Regions from separate parts of the Lysinibacillus sp. FSL M8-0216 genome, predicted to be linked through region 2. Evidence: predicted binding sites of a transcription regulator. Region 2 holds the regulator's gene; the other holds the start of a gene.
What was found. The regulator LexA, encoded in region 2, represses DNA repair genes until DNA is damaged. The targets are predictions, from matches to a motif close to CGAACATATGTTCG.

Region 1: MKX57_RS17310 (YolD-like family protein) is a predicted target of LexA. The motif match lies at 6,861-6,874, and genes of this name have one in related genera.

The regions. Positions count from the first base shown of each region.
Region 1 covers NZ_CP152007.1:3,508,028-3,516,872, forward strand. Annotated here, with positions in the region: gene MKX57_RS17265 (helix-turn-helix transcriptional regulator) at 1-187, opposite strand, end outside; gene MKX57_RS17270 (helix-turn-helix domain-containing protein) at 315-905, shown strand; gene MKX57_RS17275 (M23 family metallopeptidase) at 1,340-2,167, opposite strand; gene MKX57_RS17280 (calcium-binding protein) at 2,343-3,779, opposite strand; gene MKX57_RS17285 (hypothetical protein) at 4,126-4,455, opposite strand; gene MKX57_RS17290 (YvrJ family protein) at 4,507-4,671, opposite strand; gene MKX57_RS17295 (hypothetical protein) at 5,086-5,721, opposite strand; gene MKX57_RS17300 (aconitate hydratase) at 5,863-6,219, opposite strand; gene MKX57_RS17305 (YolD-like family protein) at 6,351-6,551, opposite strand; gene MKX57_RS17310 (YolD-like family protein) at 6,570-6,842, opposite strand; gene MKX57_RS17315 (restriction endonuclease) at 7,080-7,880, opposite strand; gene MKX57_RS17320 (hypothetical protein) at 7,867-8,106, opposite strand; gene MKX57_RS17325 (hypothetical protein) at 8,144-8,845, opposite strand, start outside.
Region 2 covers NZ_CP152007.1:1,247,894-1,253,019, reverse strand. Annotated here, with positions in the region: gene MKX57_RS05825 (recombinase family protein) at 1-400, opposite strand, end outside; gene MKX57_RS05820 (LysM peptidoglycan-binding domain-containing protein) at 397-714, opposite strand; gene lexA (transcriptional repressor LexA) at 878-1,495, shown strand; gene MKX57_RS05810 (gamma-glutamyl-gamma-aminobutyrate hydrolase family protein) at 1,601-2,323, opposite strand; gene MKX57_RS05805 (A24 family peptidase) at 2,358-3,110, opposite strand; gene MKX57_RS05800 (DUF2339 domain-containing protein) at 3,371-5,126, opposite strand, start outside.

The DNA of each region.
Region 1 (8,845 bases), 2.3 Mb from region 2:
TTCTTTTTCCGAGAGCATTGACAATTTTCCCTACAGTGTGTAATCGTGGAACTACATATCCTCTTTCCATGTTTGAAACTACATTTTTACTAAGACCTGCTTTAAGCGATAGTTCATGGGCACTTAAACCTTGATTAGCTCGTTCTAAAATAATTTTCTCTAAATTCACCTTAGGTGTCACTAACATATAATCACCTCCTAATGTTCCCGTTTTGTCCACAAATTAAATATATATCCCATTTCGTCCTTTGTCAACGGAATTTGCCCACATTGGGAAAAATTATTGATATTATCTTTTTAGGAGGCGATTTTTTATGGCTTTTGGAAAACGATTACGCCTATTGAGAAACGAAAAAAATCTAACTCTACGTGAATTAGAGGAACAAACAGGCATCACTTATTCAGCACTTGGTAAATACGAACGGGATGAACGCCAACCCGACTTTGATACACTCGAGAAGTTAGCAGACCATTTCGGTGTTTCAATTGATTGGTTATTAGCGAGAACAGATTTACGAACATATGATGAGCAGGTTTTTTATGATGACGTAAACCATCTAGCAGAAAAACTGACTACATTAGAGCCTAAAAAAAGAAGACTCATTGTAAATACAATTGATCAACTCTACTTAATCATCAATAGCTCTATTGACGATGACAGGAGTTTGTTTATTATGAAAAAGATTATTGATCAATTATTTTTTATGCAAAACGGTATAGAAAATTACAAATTTGAAAAATTACTTGATATTAATAATCCAGTTAGTGTATTAGACTTCATGTCTAACCATAAAAATGAAATGAATAATCTATTAGATGCATTTTTGAAAATTCATTTAGAAAATATAGCAGAGCGTAAACAAAAATCCACTCCACCTCAAGAAAATGATGATAATCTTATTTAATTGAGGTTGGCGATAAATTCGTCATTATTTTCCTTTCATAACTTATTTTTTTAATCACTCCTATCAGTATTCTGGTATGCTTATACATTTATTGTTAACTGCTTCCTGGATGGAGGCAGTTTTTTAAAAAACAAAAAACCCCAAATTTAAGTGGATTATCATTTGATAACCACGTTAAATTTGGGGTAAACCCATTGACAGAATATTCAACTTTAATACTTTAAATAATATATTGAGCTTCTCTCATTTCACACAATTAAAAAAGCTATCTCTTTTCAAAATTTATAATTGCTTTTGTAACTAAATATAGTAAAACATATTTACATTTAAAAAACAACTACTATTTCCTTACAAAAAAGTCTAGCATTGCATAATTACTTTGCTAGTCTTTTATCTTATTAAACATACTAGGTATATTTATAATTTTTTTAATTCTAGTTTTTAGTGACTAATACTTGATCAGCTTTAACCCATTCTGCACCTAAATTGTACCAACCGTCTTTAGCTGCATGCACTTTATAAGTTCCCGGTGCTAATTGACGTTTAATTGCTCCATTAGGAGTGCTATACGTATTAATCGTGGATGTAACTGTTGCATGGTGATTAGCAATAGTTCCGTAAGCATTGTGGATATAGCCAGATCCAATATTATAGTATAGAGTTCCATCAGCCGAATATTCTCTTTGACCATACACTTTGTATTTTCCACCAGCTTCAAGTTGACCGATAATTTCATATCCAACATTTTTGAACACATTTGCTTTCTGAGTAATTGTAATCGTTGCCCAAGTTCCATCATAAGTATGGTAGCTAACTGTTGGCTTGTCCCCGTTTAAATAAGGCATAGGGTCTACTGCCTCTGATTGAGACACCCGTGCTTTTTCATATATTTCAAAGTGCACGTGTTGACCAGTTGAACTCCCACTGTTCCCCATAACACCAATTTTATCACCTTGATTTACAGTTTGACCAACAGAGACACTAATAGATTGTAAATGAGCATAAAGTGTATCATATGTTTTCCCATCAATACTGTGTCGAACTATTACATAGTTTCCATAACCGCCATTACATGTATTACCAATAGAACCATTATTAGAACAACCACCAACGGCTTTGTTAATTACACCCGCAGTAGAAGCGTGTACAGGTACATTAGAGCTGCTATTTGCAATGTCAACTCCATAATGCATTGAACCACTTCTCATGCCATAAAGGCTTGTATAAATACCTTCAGCCGGTTTTATAAATACCTGTTTCATCGAACATCCTCCTTTTTTGAACTTTCAATATTTTAGTAGTATTAGATTGAATAATAAATTTATATTCTGAAAATAATACTGAGTTAATAGACTAAGCCCATTACCAATTAAGTTAATGGGCTTAAATTTTTTAATTTCTTTCCTCTATAACATAGTGATTCTTTTAAAATATGTTTTAATTAAGTGTTGTTACTTCATTATTCATGGCACCAGCTAAGCCCTGAAGTACTCGAGATGCCCCAGCATTTGCTTTGAAACCAACATGAGCTGACGCAACATAATATGGGCTAGCTAAAGATGTTCCTGACTTCGCTTTAATTGCATTCCCGATAGTCGTATTAACCAAAGTATGATCTCCATTCCAAGTCATTGAATAGAGATAGGATGTGACAGAAATCGGATCGTTAGCATCTTGATAAGCAAGATTTAAGAAGCCACCTGAACCTGTACGACCTGCGCTATCCGTCTCACCATCTTTCGCAAATGAACCTTCCTTATAGTCAGATACTCCAGCTGGTTTTTGGTAGTCATACCATTTCTTCGCTTCTGCTAGCCAACCATTCGCTTCAGTTGCTCCCAATGCAACAAAATTTGGTCCACCTATTTCATATGCTTGATTAGAATAAGCTGTAAATGTTTTATAATAATTGGCTAATTCTGTAGCAACTGATGAACATACATGAGTAGGTAAAGCAACCACTTGCCTTAACTGTGGAGCTTTAGTAGATAGCTCTAGCTCTGCACAACGATATGCTCTAGCTGCAAAATTAAGCCCCATCACAATTAATGAATTATATCCTGCCGCTGGGAAGTAACCTCTTACCTGGTTAACACTAGAAGGGTTTCCGTCTTTGTGAATACCTGCCCCCATAGGTAAACATAATTCAGTTAGACCATTATTCAGTCGGGTATTACCAAACTTAGTACGTAAGCTAGTCGCTAATTTATTAAAGAAAGCATTAAATTTAGAGTAAGTTTCATTCCCTGCCCCTTTAATAGCGGTATGAATAAAGAATTTAGCTCCAAGTTGGATAATTATTCCATTCAAAGCGAAACAAGCGTGGTTTGTACCCTTGAAGTAATTGTGAGTTGAAACAACAGTTCGGTAATCCACATCAAGTTTTCCTTGATCTATACGCATAGCAAACTCATTGTCTAATAACGTAGTACTTAAATAAGTGTTTAAATAAGTTAGTAATTGTGTTCTTGTTACATTTGTTGTACCAGCTTGAGAGTAATCAAATTTCCCTGCATTTGCTAAAGCGTACGCTGAATAAAGACCCATAGGACCTAAACCACCTGCTGGTCCACCTGCTTTATAATTCACAATATTAAATGCATACCTACTTAAAATGCGATGAATTCGTGCTAATATGTTTGTTCGCACTGTGGATGATGACGCATTTGGGTAAAGAGCAGTTAAAAAGAGTAATTGACTTCCAGCTCGTTGAATTTGTACTTCAGTCGATGGATCATTGACGAAAATCCCATGAAAGTCGGCACGATTATCAGCTCCAACAGGATCTGCTGGTAGTCGACTAGCTCCTGTTCCCATTAAATTTGTAAAAATCTTCTCTGCTTCTGTTTTGACTGTAAATGCCAAAGATATCATCCCCTTATGTTTTTATAAAAAGCTCCCTTTACTAAGAACATTTGTTCTTATTTTAATTATAGAACAAATGTTCTTATTTATCAAGGCAATTTATTCATTTAAAGTTAAATAAAAGAAAAAATAGTTGATTGGAGCTTGTAATCAAGAATTACATAATAATAAAAACAAAAACCCAGACTCAAAATTAATTGAGTATCTGAGCTTCGTTGTTAGAAATTACGTTGTTCAAATATAATCTTCAATCCTTCAAATTTAACATTTCCCACCCCTTCACAGAACATACGTTCTTTATTTGGCATAAAAAAATAGCCAAGTAGGCAAATTTATTATTTATCAAACTCTATGACTAACACTGTTTCATCCTACACTTTTCCCCGTTATGAAGTAAATGACTTATCCCAAGATAGATTTTCATCAACACTTTTTTACGAATAACATAAATCATCTGCTGGCTGTAATTCATTTCTTGTGCTACCTTAACTATTGTCCATCCATTTATGTATCTAAAGTTTATAAATGTAACTTCTTTTTTTGGCAATATACTTAACAATTCATCAATACATATTGCTATTCTTTGATCTATAGTCAATTCCCCTACTCTTTCTTTACTAATGTAAGGGTACATTTTTAGATGTTCTTCTACTAATTTATCAACTTCACGAGCGTTCGTTTTCATATCCATTTTCCCCTTGCCCTATATGTTTGCCCTTTTTGATTTATCCTCTGGTTAGCCCTTATTCCTGGATCTTGAGTTCTTAAGTTCATTTGTTAAATTAACAATAGCAATTTCTATGTTTTTCATACTCTTGTCCAATTTAACAAGTAAAAATGTAGAAACAACAACTGGAAAGCCCAATTCCATTATTGATTTAGATAACTCTACATACTCCATGTAAACCACCTCCACGAGAACATAAGTTCTCTTTTACTTAACTTTATTATACTGTATACTTAATATTATTTTCAAATTTTTACATTTAAGGGAGAGATAATGTGAGCCCAGAACAAATTACACAGATTTATTCGTTTTACTTCTTAACAACACCAATTTTAGTAAGATTAATTGTATTTAATTTTATTTTTAAAGAACACAAACATTTAATGGTTATTTTATTGGATTCATTTGTTTTAATATCAACAACTATTTGGTTAATACTGGTTAGGGATGTAATATTACCTCTACCTTCAATAACTTTAAACAGTTCTATTGTACTTTATATAATTTTGATTATTGACATAGCTTTTAATTTCAAACGATTAAAAAAAGCAAAAGCACTTAATTAATCATTAAGTGCTTTTCTTTTATTTATTTTGGATAAGTGATATATTTAGCAACTGTTGGCGCTGAAGTGTAAGTACCACCACTAAATGAATTACCAAATTTATCTTTATAAGGTTTTTGAACAAACTTGACTACTGTTTGTACTCCCCCGATAACAGGTGTATAGGTTGTCGTCAGAGTATCACCTGCTCGTGGGTTAGGGAATGTAATTTTTGTTGAAGCAGCTTGTCTTGTACCAAAGAATATAGAAAGAACCGAACCCAACATCGAAGCATACATTCCAATACCTGTGATAGCTCCTAATAGGAATAGTTCACCATCTTCAACTTTTTTCACATCCGCTGCTTTGTATGTGTATTTTTTTTCCTTTACAGCTTTTAAGAATACATTGCGATAAATAAAGTCGTACGTTTGACCATTGTTAGACTTAATATGAACTTTATATTCCCCAAAGTACGGAACTTCAAATGTGAAAGATCCCTTTTTATCATCTTGTTTATATGTCTTAGAATAAACAATTTGGCCATCTCCAGGACGTTGGATGTCAATACGACCATTATAACCAATACCACCACTACGACTCCATGATACTTTTAAACTCTTCTCCCCTGTTTGTGAAACGCTTAAATTAAAATCAGTATTTCCATTATTAATTGACATAAATAATTTCCTCCTTGTGTTGTTTAATTGGTACATTTTAATAATAGACCTTCTAGAATAAACAAAACTCTTCAAAAAATACATAATTATTCCAGTAAATATCTATCAAAACTCTATATAAGCAAAAAAATAACCAGGTACTCATTCGAGCGCCTGGTTATTGTTTATATGATTTATCAATAGTTGTTCAACCTTTGTTTTCAAAGCCATATTAGCATACCGAAGTACTACATCATCCCCAGCAGTAGCAACCTGTACATCACTAAAATACTCGTCTATAGTCGTCCATCCGACGACTCGTATCTTTTGCTGAGATAACTGCCTCTTGAGCTCAAAATACTCCTGTCGTAGTTCTTTTAATAAAGAATCCATTAATGGCACAAAGACTTTTTTCATTTTAAATCGCTCTACTTTTAAGTAATCAACCTGTAACGACTTTATTGCTAGTTCTATTAATAAGTATTTGTGTACCATCTTTCGTTGTTCTGGATTAATCATCCTCGTCAACCAACGCTGCTTTTTGTATTAGATCAAATGAAATTCGTTTTAACGATAAATCTGTATCTAATAGTAACTCTTTTTTGTACGTATCAGTACCAGTTACCAGCCCTGTATGGTCATGTAGTTTATTATGGTCCCACAGCGTTAATTTTTACCAATTTCCTCAATTTAAACGCTCGCTGTATAGTTTGCTCTATCTCCTCTAATTCCCACTCAGTTAAGTCACGCTTTTTATCATGGTATTGCTCTTTTTTCCATTCCTTCAACTGAACTAAATGCTCAGGCAGCATCAATGATGTCCATTTCATATTCCCACGATCATGTAACATACAAATCACTCTCCATTATTAATCGATATCTGAAATTTTTAGGATATCTAAGAAATGTACTTTGTGAATATTCATGTACTTATCTTTAATATGGATTAATTTAGTGTTTGCATCCATTTTTGTGACGGTCCCTGATAGCGGATCTTCCTGTTTATAGATAGCGAATGTTTTTGTCTGATTACCCTGCATTGCTTCAGTTAGGGCGCTTGCAATTTCCTCTAAATCAAATTCATCTCGATCTGGATGTTTTGGTTCTTTCTTTTTAGTAGGTGTTTTAGGTTTAGCGGCCATTGTCATCTCTCCTTTTTCAGAACGTTTGTTTGTATATATTATAGAACTAACGTTCTGTTTTAGGCAATAAAAAATTGCCCAGGCTCAAAATTTATTGAGTACCTGGGCTTTATGGACAAATATACAACTATTAACAATGTTTATTTTTACTTATAACAAATCAAATTAAGGCCACATTATAGCATGCTTTTTCTATAAAATAAATAACTAGCCCAATAAGGGCTAGTTTAATTAATTTTAATCATCTTCAATGGCTCCATATTTTAAAACAAGGCTATCAAAAAGTTTTGAGTAATCTTCATCAGATATAATCTCACATTTAAGAAGATGTCCTAACGTTTCCTTTAACCTCTTTTTATACTCGTAATGTTGTTGGTCTGGTATATCTGCTGTTTCATCATCTACTTCGTCAACTAGAGCATAATATTTTTCTCTAATCATTGTGTAAAAGTTTCGACCATCTTTAAGAGATTTAAGTTCATCGACAGTAAAAGAAATTATTGGTAGTTGGTCACTATACATTATTTTTTTCCTTTTACCTTCTCCATACCTCCATGCATAGCCCCCCATGCCTAAAATAGAGATAAAAACACCAAAATTAGCACCCCTTGTAGGGATAATTTCTGCTAGCTTAGTTACCATACCAACATCTATAGAGCTTGACTTCTTATTTTTACATTCACATATTATCTTAGGGCCAATGTTCTGTAGCATAAAAGGAGGTTGCGCCTTTTCACTAAACCGAGCTTCTATGTCTGTTTCATTATCACCCGGTCGCTTATTTTTAGTTACACTAACATCTTGAAATCTATTGAATAAAAATACTGTGAAATCTTCTAGTACCCGCCCTTTTTTCCAATTAAGATTTCGAGGCCAGCTCTTGCTCGCCTCAATTTCATTTAAATACTCATCAAACTTTACAATTGCATCATCATCATCATGAATCTGTTTCCAAAATATGTGATCAAACTCGGGTCCATCTAACTGGCTCAATAATAAAGATAAGTCTGTGTAAGATTTAATACTAATGTTGGTCATTTGTGTAAATCCCCCGTTTAAAACCTACTTTCGCATTTTTCCAATTATATTGAGAACCACACTGATCGCAAAAATGATTTGTGTCTGCCTTATAATATTCTTCTAATGAATCGAACCAAATAGGATGACTGTATTCTTCGTTTAAACAATCAACCCTTATAATCAATCGGAGTTTGTTCTCTTTAAAGAGTTCGATAAGTATCTCTTCAGCAAAATCTATTTGCAAAGAAGTTGCTCTTGCGAATTTAGTTTTAGTTAATACATCACTCGGCCTTAGTGAGAGGAGTTCGTTCTCTACTTTCTGTATCACCAAGGGCGGCAACTTGTATTTTGTTCCTATACTCGTTAAGTCTACGGATAACAATGTTAACCACCTCCTCATCAATGAAAGTGTTTGTTCCTCTAATTAAATAAGCCTCAGTACCTTGCTCCACTAAAAATTTATGCAATCGCTCATTTTGTTTCAGGTTAACACCTAAAAGATCAATGTCACCATCTTGTCTTGACTTTCTAGCTGCTTGAGCTGCGTGTCCTGCAAGACCTTCTTCTGTTGATTCTACACTAATTATATGCGTAACACCATCCGAACGTTGCTTAAATATTGTAAATGAATTTTCTTGCTCTACTTCTGCAGGATACACTTCCATTAATTGAGATTCAAAAGAAATCTGTATATCTTGCATTAATTTGTTTGATAGTGCTGGTGCATAATCTATATCTATACCTGCTTCTTTTAAAATAGAAGATGCAAAATCCGCTATTTTTTCTTGAGCATTAAAGGACGCAGCTGTGATTTTTGGGTTGTTGTGACCAGTTGCCTCTTCAGCAAATTCATATAGTGCTTGGGGAATCCATCTTGGAGCAATTATGTGTACTTCCCCTATGTACTCTTTTACTTTATCAAAGAACATACTAGCAATTGGTGTCCAATCATATCTATCCTTCCTCACTCCATTTACATTTTG
Region 2 (5,126 bases):
GTTGATATTCCTCTACAATTGCTAAAATCTCTAGTAGCATCGTATCCATTTCGTTTAATTGGACTGGTCCTGCATCACGCATCGAATAAACATCTGTTGCTGATTTTTGTAATAAATGCAATACTGCCATTCTTGCATTTCCACGACCTAAACGAGTTTCATCTTGTACAAAAAGAGCTTTTATTTCCTTCTCTTTTATAAAATCAAGCATTTCAAGTAAGCCTTCGCGTTCAACATCATAACCGCTATGCTTATCTTTAAAAACACCCTTTACTTCATAGCCTTGTTCTTTAGCATAGTGCACTAATTCTTCTTGTTGGCGCTCTAATGAGGAGCTTTGCGTTTCTTTTTCAGTACTTACTCGGCAATAGATAACAGCCGTCATTTGATTATTTTTCATTGTTCGTTTCTCGCAATTTCAATAGTTTTGATGGGACTGGCTTGATCACTCAAAACTGGAATGACTAGAGATTTACCTGCCACGATTTTAATGTCTGCTAACTCATTTTCTGATTTGACAAGCTTAATCCAATCTTCTTTACTCATTTTACCACGGTATTGTTCTGCTAACGACCACAAGCTATCCCCATGTTCGATTTGAATTTCAGCGTAATTAACATCCCCCGGATCAGTGATGTAAAGGTAACTTGCGAAGAGTAAACAAGCACCTAATAATATAGTGATATGTGTATTTTTCTTTAGCCATGTCATCATTAAAACCTCATTTCTAGAATGTTTGTTCGGAATGTATGTTCTCATAATAAAGCGAACAAACGTTTTTGTCAAACGCTTTTCGAACCTATGTTTGCATACGTGTTCGCATTCTGTTATACTATCAAATAAGAAGATTGATATTAGAAAAAAGAGGTGAGCAATCATGAAAAAAGTATCGAAAAGACAAGAGGACATTTTAGCGTTCATTAAAGACGAGGTACGAGCTAAAGGGTATCCGCCATCAGTCCGTGAAATCGGGGAAGCTGTTGGACTTGCTTCAAGTTCAACTGTTCATGGTCATTTGGCTCGATTAGAACAAAAGGGTTTTATTCGTCGAGATCCAACTAAGCCACGTGCTATTGAAATTCTTGAGCCTGAGGAATCCATCCAAAAGCAACATGTCATCCATGTACCACTTGTAGGGAAGGTTACAGCAGGTTCTCCTATTACAGCTATCGAAAATATTGAAGAGTATTTCCCACTGCCAGATACATATGGCACGAGTGAGGATCAGTTATTCATGTTAGAAATTATGGGTGAATCGATGATTGAAGCAGGAATTTTAGATGGTGACTTAGTGATCGTAAAGCAAAAGTCAACGGCCATTAACGGAGACATTGTTGTAGCCATGACAGCTGAGGATGAAGCTACTGTAAAACGCTTCTTTAAGGAAAAAAACCATTTCCGTTTACAGCCTGAAAATTCATCAATGGAACCGATTATCGTCGATCAAGTATCAATTTTGGGACAAGTTGTTGGTCTTTACCGCCGTGTACATTAATTAAATGAGGGTTTGAGGATTGTGTTCCTTCACTGAGCATATATCCTCTTTTTTACGCAAAAAAAAGAATCCATTAACTATTGGATTCTTTTTACAATGATCTCTCTATGCTTCTTTTTTAAATTTCAAGCTCGCTTCAACAAATGCTGCAAATAACTTTTGTGCATGCTGATCTCCCGCTACAGCTAATTCCTCTGGGTGCCATTGGACAGCCAAACAGAATGGTAATTCTTCATGCACCACTGCTTCAATAATGCCATCACTTGATTTCGCTGCAACTTTTAAATTCTCCGCTAGTACATTCACTGACTGATGATGAAAAGAATTGACGGCAATTTTCTCTTGTTCCAGAATAGTCGCTAATAAATTCTCCGCAATAATTTGTACATAATGCGTTGCTACTGACCTACCAGCTTGTTGCATATGTTTGATTAGCTTCGTACTATAATGGTCACTATCAATGTCCTGATATAACGTCCCACCTAATGCAACATTTAATATTTGGATACCCCGACAAATGCCAAAAATAGGCATTTTCCGTACAAATGCAGCCTCAATTAATGCTAATTCCACGGCATCTCTAGCTGGATGAATTTTACCTAGCTTTGGTGAAGGCTCCGCTCCAAATAGAAAAGGATGTACATCATAGCCTCCCGATAGCATTAAGCCATCCGTAAGGGCTAAAATTTGAGCAGCATCTTCCTCCACACCTAACGGAATAATAAGGGGGATACCACCCGCCTTAATAATACTTTTGCTGTAAGCAGCATTTAAATGAGCTGATAAATCATCTTCTACAAAAGCTGTAATTCCAATAATCGGCTTCACTTGATTCCCCTCCACAACATTGAAGATTAAACACTTACCAATAACCTAAATACCAATTGATGAACGAATCTCCGTAGAAATAAACAATAGTAGCGGCTAATGCAATAGATGGACCAAAGGGAATATGTGTTTGTCTTCCTTGTTTATGCTTTAATAAGACAACTATTCCGATTATCATACCTATGATAGCGGCAATAAATAAAGTCAACAACGTATGAATAGTACCGAGAACGAGACCAATTAAAAAGAAGAATTTAATATCGCCCCCTCCCATTCCACCTTTCGATAAGACCGCAATACTGTATAATATGCCAAAACCAACGAGTGCACCCACTAGGCTGTCCCACCAAGGTGTTAAGGGTGACAGTACACGTCCTATGACCAAAAAAGGCAAAAAGAATAAAAGAATCTTATCTGGAATTAACAGATAGATAAAATCTGAAACAACTATAATGACTAACAATGAGATGAACGATAAAGCTACTATAAATTCTAAACTCCAGTTTAGCTCCAAATAAGCAAAGGCGAATAAACCCCCAGTTAACAATTCTATCACTGGATATAGCCAAGAAATTTTAAAGCCACAGCCTCTACATGTTCCTCTTAAAAACAGATAAGACAATACTGGCACTAAATCAAGAGCCGTCAATTGTCTCTGACAGCTCGTACAATGGGAGGAAGGATATACAAGAGACTCCTTCCGCGGCACACGTAAGCCAACTACATTATAAAAAGAGCCAAAGACTAGACCAACTAAAAAAATGATAATTGTATAAGCCATTTCCAAATTTATGTCCTCCTAAACCAATAGGCGCCCATACAATAAGTATGATGCGCCTATTCATATAATTATTGTAGTCTTGCTCAGCAATCCACGTATCGAATGTTATTCAAAACAATGGACATTGAAAATGAGTGATGTATTTGAAGAATATTTCATAAAAGGTTTGAAGTCATACGGTACGAAGAAAGAGGGAGTAGAGTAAGAGTAGTATCAGTTTAGCACAATATAAAAGAGATTCCAAAAATCATTGGAATCTCTTCAATTTATTTCCTCAGCAACCTACCTGACAACAGCATGCCAATGCCACCAATTGTTATAAATAGAACAGCTCTAATTAATAAATCAAGGGCTGATAAGTCAAAGAAAATAAGCTTGATAAACGCAATGACTAAAATAACAAAACCTGTAGTACGAAGCGTTTTTAAATGTTGTGTGGAACTAAGCCATAGCGAAATGCTCGCTGTGAGGAATAATGTAATCGTTGTAAGAGCTATACTTAGCTTCCAATCAAGTAGATGACTATACGTAAATTGATGAACAAGCCCCCATATTGAGATCATTGTGAGTACGACACCTGAGCTAACAATAGTGTCTACATATTTCCCCATTCGCTCTTCATACAGCCGATAAATACGGCCCTTTACTAGAACGTCTACAATAATCGCCATAATTACTGCTATATAAACTAATCTGGTCATCATATTTAAGCTATCCATCATAGAAGGCTTTGTGCTGATCATCAAAGATAATACTATAAAGAATGCTCCAAGGACAGGTGTTAAAGCACGCCCTTTGAATTTCTCTGACACGAGCAGAGATCCTGCAAACAAAGCAGCTAGTGCAATACACATCAAATACTGAATACCATTTGTTGCCGCGAAATAGGCTGAATCTAGTTTGCTCATATATGCTAAGAAGTAGCCTGTGGCTATTACTGCTAAAATATCTATGGCATATAAATCCTTCATGACTTTCTCAAAAGGTGATAACGTTTCTTTTGGGCGTCTAGCATACAAGTAAATGACTACTAGATAAATAATTGGCATGAACAGACTTAAATGCTCAAAGCTAATAAATGGTGTCGGTTCATGGAAAATGAAGTTTAGCAATAATGTAATCACAAGGAAAAATGATGTGACTACCTTCATCATACTGGCACGTAATCGTAAGCTCATCATTACACCTGCAAAAGCGATCAATGGATATAGTAAATCATCCACTTTATCAGGGATATTCATAATAAGTAGCGTATTACATACGGCAATAAATGCGAGTGTTATAGCACTATCAAATACTTCCTGCCATTTTTGACGATGACTATAAAACGCTAATGCTATTAATAAACCAATGAAAATAAGTAGCACCGCTTCTCCATATTCGAGTGAACGTATGATCAGGTTCATCAGCAATAAACTAAATGACCCTAACGAAAATTGGAGACCAATATGAAGAGGTTTCCATTTAGATTGTGCATTATATAATCGACACCAGCTTACATAAAAGATTGCTAGTATAGCAAGTAAACCAAAAGCAAAGACAACTTGCTTGTCATGATTCATAAATGCTACAACACCTATTGCTAGCACTGAGAAAAAGGTTGAAATATAAAGAGCAAGCTTTTGCTTGTGCTGTTGGACAACCAATTGCAGCATGGCAAATAAAACGATAACAAATAGTAAAATAATGACGGCACTAAAGTCCATATATTCTAATAAATAAGGTAGTAATAACGAGGTAAAAGCAACAAAAACAGTTAATGCCTCATTTTTCTTTAAGTAACTTATGGCAATACCATAGCCAATATAAAGAACCGTAATACCAAGTGCTGGTGTAAGATGGATGATTTCATACAAAATGGCACTAGCTGCAGTCGTTAATATCCCAACAATGAATGCTCCACCATATAATGAGACCGTAATAGCAGGTGAGCCTACTTTTCTACGTTCCAGAATATAAGCGATAATCGCCAATCCTACCGATAATGAATAGGCAAGGATGATTTTCACGCCATTCGATAAA